3 regions of the Pseudarthrobacter sp. TAF60_1 genome follow, and region 3 is predicted to be linked to each of the others. Evidence: riboswitches for the same ligand, from Rfam matches in the RefSeq annotation. Region 3 holds a riboswitch; each other region holds the start of a gene.

Region 1 (2,256 bases), on a different contig from region 3:
CGCGCCACTGGCCCAGGTCCGGGCCGTCCACAAATACCGTCTCCACGCCCCAGCGGGGAAGGATTTCGTTCAGGATCACAAAGCAGGAGCCGAACAGCGAGCGCGCGGCAACCACCCGGTCACCGGCACCCAGCAGGGCACCCAGGGCGGTGAACACCGCTGACATGCCCGACGCCGTGGCGAAGCATGCCTCGGTGCCTTCGAGCAGGCGGAGGCGTTCCTGGAAAGTCGCCACCGTCGGGTTGCCATAGCGGGAGTAGACAAACCGTTCGTCCTCGCCGGTGAACGCCCGCTCGGCGGCGGCAGCGGACTCGTAAACGAAGCCCGAGTTCAGGAAGATCGGCTCGGTGGTTTCCTGGAACTGCGTGCGGTCGAGCCCGCCGCGGACCGCCTGGGTGTCGGGGCTCCAGCCGGAAGCGTCGTCGTTGAAGGCCACTTACTTGCTTCCCAGGTTGGTGGGCAGGCCGCGGTTCTTCCAACCGTTAACCTTGCGCTCGCCGTGCCGGTCCGGCTCGCCTTCGAAGCCTTCCAGGACGTTGTACGAGGTGAACCCCGCTTGCGTCGCGGCGGTGGCGGCGGCGATGGAGCGCTGGCCTGAGCGGCAGAGGAACACCAGTTCGGTACCGCTGTCCTCCGGCGCCTGCTCGGTGAGGCGGGCGATGAAGTCCGGGTTCGGAATGCCGCCGGCAAACGTCCAGGGAAGGAACAGGGGATCGTTGTGCTTTTCGTTCGCGGATTCGGTGACCGGGATGCCGATGTGCGCCCATTCGCCTTCCGTGCGGACATCCACCAGGATGGCGCCCTGCTCCAGCTTGGTCCACGCTTCCTGCGGTGTGAGGTCTCCGGCGTAGCTCATGCGTGGCCCTCGCCGTCGAACTCGAGATCGTCGCCCGCCTCGAGGTCTTCCACGGCGGTGGCGACGGCGGCATCCGCACTGGCGATGGCAGCCGGCAGGATGAGTGCCTGGGCAACGATCACGGCGTTGCCGTTGAACGTGGCAGCCGGGCTGCCGTGCAGGACATAACCCTCGGCCAGGGCGGTGGAAATCCGCTCACAGAACGTGCGGTCGTCCGGGCCGGTGATGAGCCGGTACGAAAGTTTTTCTTCAGGAACAGGGACGTCGGACACGACGGATCTCCTTCTTTCACGCTTGCAGCTCGAATGGGTCGATATGCCGAGTATTCACCTGAGGCACCCCGCCGCGATAGGAGGGTTGCCGACCGGCCAGTCAGGGCTTGGCGCCGGTTCTCATTACTCCCCAAAAACGTAACACCCGGCCCGCCCCGCCGCACCGCCGCCGTCGTCATGTTCCGTAACCGAACCGCGGTTCCATGACCGGTAGAGTCAACCGGGGGCAGGCCCCCCATTACATAACCGTCCGGGGGGGAAGGTTCACACGAGCATGCCAACAGCCACCGCACTTTGGCGCGTGCCGCCGTCGGACGTCCGCGGGCGCCGCCCGCTGTTCGCGGCGCTCCTCGCGGCCCTCGTCCTTCTGATCAGCCTGGTACCTGCGGGTGCCGTCCACGCCGCCGAGCCTGAACCGGCGGAGGGCAAGCCCCTGCTGGGGGCGGTCCTGGAGTGGGGCGAGGACTCCGCCCAGGGTTTTGCCGAGCGGCTGGGGGCCTCACCGGCGCTGCTGGGGCACGAGATCTCCCTCCCCGTGCGGCCCGGCGAGGAACAGGACATCCGGGAGTACCTGGGCCAGGCCGGCGGCCAAGGTTCCCACGCCATGCTCACCGTGCGGCCCGCCGCCGCGCTGGACCAGGTGGACCCGGCTGCCGCCAAAGCCTTCGCGGCCAAGGTGGGGGAACTGGCTGCCAACTTCAAAGGCACCATCCTGATCCGCTTCGCCCCGGACATGAACTCAAGCTGGGTGGAGTGGGGCCAGCAGCCGGCCGCCTACAAAGCAGCATTCCGCAACGTTGCCGCGGCGTTCAAAACCGCGGACGACGCCGGCACGGTGATGGTGTGGCAGCCCTACCTGGGGCGGGACTACCCGTTCGAACGCCACCCGAACGCCCCCGCCGCCGGGACCGGGGGTTTCGCCTTGCTGGACACCAACGGTGACGGAAGCTGGAACGGTGCAGATGAAGCTTACGCGCCGTACTACCCCGGCGATGACGTGGTGGAGTGGGTGGGGCTGACGGCTTACCACGATGACAGCGGCGGCAACTCCGCCGTCAATACCGTTCCCGCCGATGGCGAGTTGTCCGCGATGCTGACCCGGTCCGGCAATGAGGATTTCTACGCTGC
Region 2 (2,256 bases), on a different contig from region 3:
TCCCGCAGTCCCACGCCATGTTCGGCCGACAGATAGGCGGCAACCAATCCGGCGTCGTAACCGGCCACCGAGAAGTTCACAACGCCGATGGTGCCGGTGCCCGGATCGGTGTCCGAGAAGATCTGGTGGACCGTGACGCCGTCGATCCTCTGCAGCCCGTCCACCAGATAGGACCTGATGGCAGCCTCATGGGCGTGCCAGCGGTCCTGGTCCAATGATGCGATGACTTGGGTGGCGCGGGCCAGCGTGGCTGCACCCAGGACATTGGGGGAGCCCCCCTCGTGGCGGGCCGGTCCGGTTGCCCAGGTGACGCCGTCGAGCTTTGCCTCCTTGACGGCGCCGCCGCCCGCCAAGTGCGGGGTGCCGGCGTCTAGCCAGTCCGTGCGGCCCACCAGGACGCCGGCGCCGAATGGTGCGTAGAGCTTGTGGCCGGAGAAGGCGAGGTAGTCGACGTCGTCGGCGGTGATGTTGATGCGCCGGTGCGGTGCGAGCTGCGCGGCGTCCACCACGATGCGGGCCCCGAACTCGTGGGCCAGCGCCGCGAGGGCGCGGATGGGGAGTATCTCACCGGTCACGTTGGAGGCGCCGGTGACGGCGAGCAGACTGACGTTGCCCTCCTGAAGTTCGGTGCGGAGGGCGTCAATGGTTCCTGCGATGGTGGGCGCGGCCACCACGCTGCGGTGCGGAACACCCTGCCACGGCAGCAGGTTGGCGTGGTGCTCGATGTCCAGGTACAGGACATCGCCAACGGGCCGGCTGTCCGACGTATGCGGCAGGCAACCAGCCAGCAGGTTCAGCGAGTCGGTGGTGTTGCGGGTGAAGATGACGGAGTCATCCGGCCGGCCGCCCACGAAGTCCCGCACGATGTTCCGGGCGTTTTCGTACACGGAGGTGCTGATCTGTGACGCGTAGCCGGCACCACGGTGAACGCTGGCATAGAACGGCAGGATTTCGTTCAGGTAGGCCGACACCACGGAGAGGGCCGGGGCTGAGGCGCCGTAGTCCAGGTTGGCGTAGCGGATGTGCCCGCCCTGGATCAGCGGGGCCTGGATTTCAGCGCCGGTGACGGCGGACAGGGGACGTCCGGCAATGGCGGCAAGTTCGCCGGTCAATGCTGCGGCGGCGATGTTCTGAACGGCGGGGGAGACGGTGGCAGTTGTCACGGAGACCTCACTTCAAAAGGACTCCCGGCACCGGGAATCCGCGCTTGCCGGGTCCATTGAGGGCCGGCCTGGTCGTCACCCGGGGCACCCCACCGCGAATGGAGGGTTGCCGGCCAGCAAACCGGGGTTTAGCGCTGGCACTCGTGACCTGTTAAAGAGCGTAGGACATCTCCGCGGCCGTGGAAAAGCCCGGCGGAATGTTAAGGCGTTTGTTACGGCTGTATGAGGAATGGGGGTTTCTCCGAAGAAACGACGGCGGGCACCCCTTTGAGGGGATGCCCGCAGTCGAATATTCGGCAGAGATGGTCTACAGCAGATCGTCCAGGTCCGGGTTCAGCCGCTTGAGTACCTCGGAGTGCAGGATGGAATTCGTGGCCAGCGCGTTGCCGCCAAACGGCCCGTCCTGGCCCTCCAGCGACGTGAAACGGCCGCCCGCTTCCACCACGATGGGGACCAGGGCAGCCATGTCGTAGAGGTTCAGCTCCGGCTCGCAGGCGATGTCAACGGAGCCTTCGGCGACCATGCAGTAGGACCAAAAGTCGCCGTACGCCCGGGTGCGCCACACATCCTCGGTCAGCCCCAGGAACTCATCCAGGTTCCCGCGTTCCTTCCAGCCGCTGAGGCTCGAATAGGACAAGGAGGCATCAGCAAGGTTGGAAACGTTCGAGACCCGGAGCCGGGTTGCTGCGGCGAGGGACCTGCCCATGTACGCGCCGGCCCCCTTGGCGGCCCACCAGCGTTTGCCGAGCGCCGGAGCGCTGACCACGCCTACAACGGGTTCGCCCTCGTCCACGAGAGCTATCAGGGTGGCCCAGACGGGGACACCGCGGACAAAGTTCTTGGTGCCGTCGATCGGGTCGATGATCCAGCGCCGGGAGCCGTGGCCGGAGCTGCCGAATTCCTCACCGAGGACCGCGTCCCGGGGGCGTGAGCGGGACAGCTGGCCGCGGATGGCCTCTTCGGCAGACTTGTCCGCATCCGTGACAGGCGTCAGGTCAGGTTTGGTCTCGATGTGCAGGTCCAGCGCCTTGAAGCGGCTCATGGTCTGGTCATCCACGGAATCGGCCAGCACGTGGGCCAGGCGCAGGTCATC
Region 3 (2,256 bases):
CATTTCCCCGGCCAGCATTTCCCGCCGTACGGTCAGCCGCAGGACTATGGGCAACCACAGAATTATGGGCAGCAGGGGCAGTATGATCAGCCGCAGCAGTTCGGCCAGCCACAGCCATTCGGACAGCCAGGGCAGTATCCGGAAGCACCGAAGGCTCCTGCCCCGGCAACTCCTCCGCCGCCGTCGGGCCCGCAGGGCTACCGTGCCAGGAAGCTCGCCGAACTGGACCAGCAGTACAGCAATGGTGAGCTGGCCATGGAGGAGTACATGAAGCGCCGCGCCGACATCATGAACGGCTAAGCACCCACCGCACTTAGACCAGGAACGTGGTCCGCAGCTGGCTGCCGAGCTGTCCGATCTCGGTCAGGAAACCGTCGTGGCCGATCGGCGCCTCGATGACGTGCACATCAACTTCACCGGGCAGCGCCTCCGCCAGTTCCCGGGACTGGGACGGGAAGTAGAGCCGGTCACTGTCCACTGCGGCCACAAAGAACCTGGCGGTGGCGCGGCCCAGGGCCTCATCAAGGGAACCCCGCCCGCGCGTGACATCGTGGCTCATCAAAGCGTCGGTGATGGCGATGTAACTGTTCGCGTCAAACCGGCTCACCAGCTTTTTGCCCTGGTGGTCCAGGTAGCTTTCCACTTGGTAGCGGCCGCGCTCCCCCAGCGCCGCGGCCTTAAGCGGCGATTCGGGGACCTGCGCCGAACGTCCGAACCGGCCGTCGAATTCCTCCGCAGAGCGGTACGTGATGTGCGCGATGCGCCGGGCCAATGCGAGGCCGTCCTCGGGCAGCGGTCCGCCGTAGTAGTCGCCGTCGTTAAAGTTGGTGTCCTGGCGGATGGCGAGAGTCTGCGCCTGGGCGAAGGCGATTTGTTCAGCGGTGCTGGCGGCCCCCACGGAAATGACGGCGCAGCGCTGCACCCGCTCCGGAAAAGTGACCGCCCACTCCAGCGCGCGCGCCCCGCCCATCGAACCGCCCAGCACGGCAAACCAACTATGTATTCCCAGCTGGTCCGCCAGCCGGGCCTCGGCCACCGTCGTGTCCCGCAGGGTGACCAGCGGAAACCGGGACCCCCACGGCTTTCCGTCCGGAGCAACCGAGGACGGCCCGGTGGAGCCGTAGCAGCCGCCCACAATGTTGATGGACACGACGAAGAAGCGGTCCGTGTCCACCGGCGCGCCGGGTCCGGCCAGCTGCTCCCACCAGCCGGGCTCGTCACTGTCGCCGCGTGTCACATGTGTGCTGCCGGTCAGGGCATGCTCAATCAGGACGGCATTGGAGCCGTCCGCATTCAGGGTGCCCCACGTTTCATACGCCAAGGTGACGTCCGGCAGGTAGCCGCCGGCCTCGAGTTCCAGGCCGCCGATGGTGGCATACCGGACCACGCCGTTTCCGGGAGCTGCCGTTCGGGAGATGGTGATCGTCATGGAAAGGACCTCTTCTACGCGCTTGCCCGCCGTCAATTGACCGGCTGGCCAGGTCCTCACCCGGGGCACCCCACCACGGAAGAGGGTTGCCGGCCAGCAAGCCGGGGCTGTCGCTGGCACTCATGACCTGGTTCGAGTGTACGAAAAGCCCCGGCTTCTGGCTAAGCGTGTGACCGGTTATGACTCCGCGGAATTGACTCGCGGGGCGGGCTACTGCCGGCTGCCCGCGGTGTCCTGCGCCGTTCCTGCCGCAGCTTCCGCACTTTTCGCTGCCCGGAACCCGGCTTCGAGGTCGGCGATGATGTCGTCGATGTGCTCGATGCCCACGGAAAGCCGGACCAGCCCCGGCGTCACGCCGGCGATGGCCTGCTGCTCGGCCGAGAGCTGGCTGTGCGTGGTGGAAGCCGGGTGGATGACCAGCGACCGGACGTCCCCGATGTTGGCCACGTGGGAATGGAGCTCCAGGGCGTCCACGAAGCGCTTGCCTGCTTCCGCGCCGCCGGCCAGGTTGAATCCGACTACCGCGCCGGTGCCCTTGGGCCCGTATTTGAGTCCCCGCTGGTACCACGGGCTGGACGGGAGGCCGGCGTAGGCGACCGATTCGACGTCGTCCCGCGCTTCAAGCCAGCGCGCCACTTCGACGGCGTTCGCCACGTGCCGTTCCACCCGCAGGCTCAGCGTCTCCAGCCCCTGGGCAATCAGGAAGGCGTTGAACGGGGACACGGCTGAGCCAAGGTCGCGAAGCAGCTGGACTCGGGCCTTCAGGATGTAGGACAGGTTGGCACCCAGCGCTCCGCTCGCGCCGAGGTCCCGGGCATAGACCAGGC

Evidence for each region. Region 3 has a riboswitch for S-adenosylmethionine ahead of metX (homoserine O-acetyltransferase MetX). Riboswitches for the same ligand answer to the same signal wherever they lie in the genome.
Region 1: linked by a shared signal. The riboswitch ahead of AB4Y73_RS15870 (DUF1737 domain-containing protein) and the one ahead of metX (homoserine O-acetyltransferase MetX) in region 3 are both predicted to bind S-adenosylmethionine.
Region 2: linked by a shared signal. The riboswitch ahead of AB4Y73_RS04915 (aminotransferase class V-fold PLP-dependent enzyme) and the one ahead of metX (homoserine O-acetyltransferase MetX) in region 3 are both predicted to bind S-adenosylmethionine.

The regions. Positions count from the first base shown of each region.
Region 1 covers NZ_JBFRDI010000014.1:90,758-93,013, forward strand. Annotated here, with positions in the region: gene AB4Y73_RS15860 (O-succinylhomoserine sulfhydrylase) at 1-436, opposite strand, end outside; gene AB4Y73_RS15865 (rhodanese-like domain-containing protein) at 437-856, opposite strand; gene AB4Y73_RS15870 (DUF1737 domain-containing protein) at 853-1,128, opposite strand; SAM riboswitch class IV at 1,142-1,256, opposite strand; gene opgC (OpgC domain-containing protein) at 1,403-2,256, shown strand, end outside.
Region 2 covers NZ_JBFRDI010000003.1:295,756-298,011, forward strand. Annotated here, with positions in the region: gene AB4Y73_RS04915 (aminotransferase class V-fold PLP-dependent enzyme) at 1-1,163, opposite strand, end outside; SAM riboswitch class IV at 1,199-1,312, opposite strand; gene hisN (histidinol-phosphatase) at 1,471-2,256, opposite strand, start outside.
Region 3 covers NZ_JBFRDI010000009.1:134,944-137,199, forward strand. Annotated here, with positions in the region: gene AB4Y73_RS12430 (hypothetical protein) at 1-300, shown strand, start outside; gene metX (homoserine O-acetyltransferase MetX) at 314-1,429, opposite strand; SAM riboswitch class IV at 1,443-1,557, opposite strand; gene AB4Y73_RS12440 (bifunctional o-acetylhomoserine/o-acetylserine sulfhydrylase) at 1,640-2,256, opposite strand, start outside.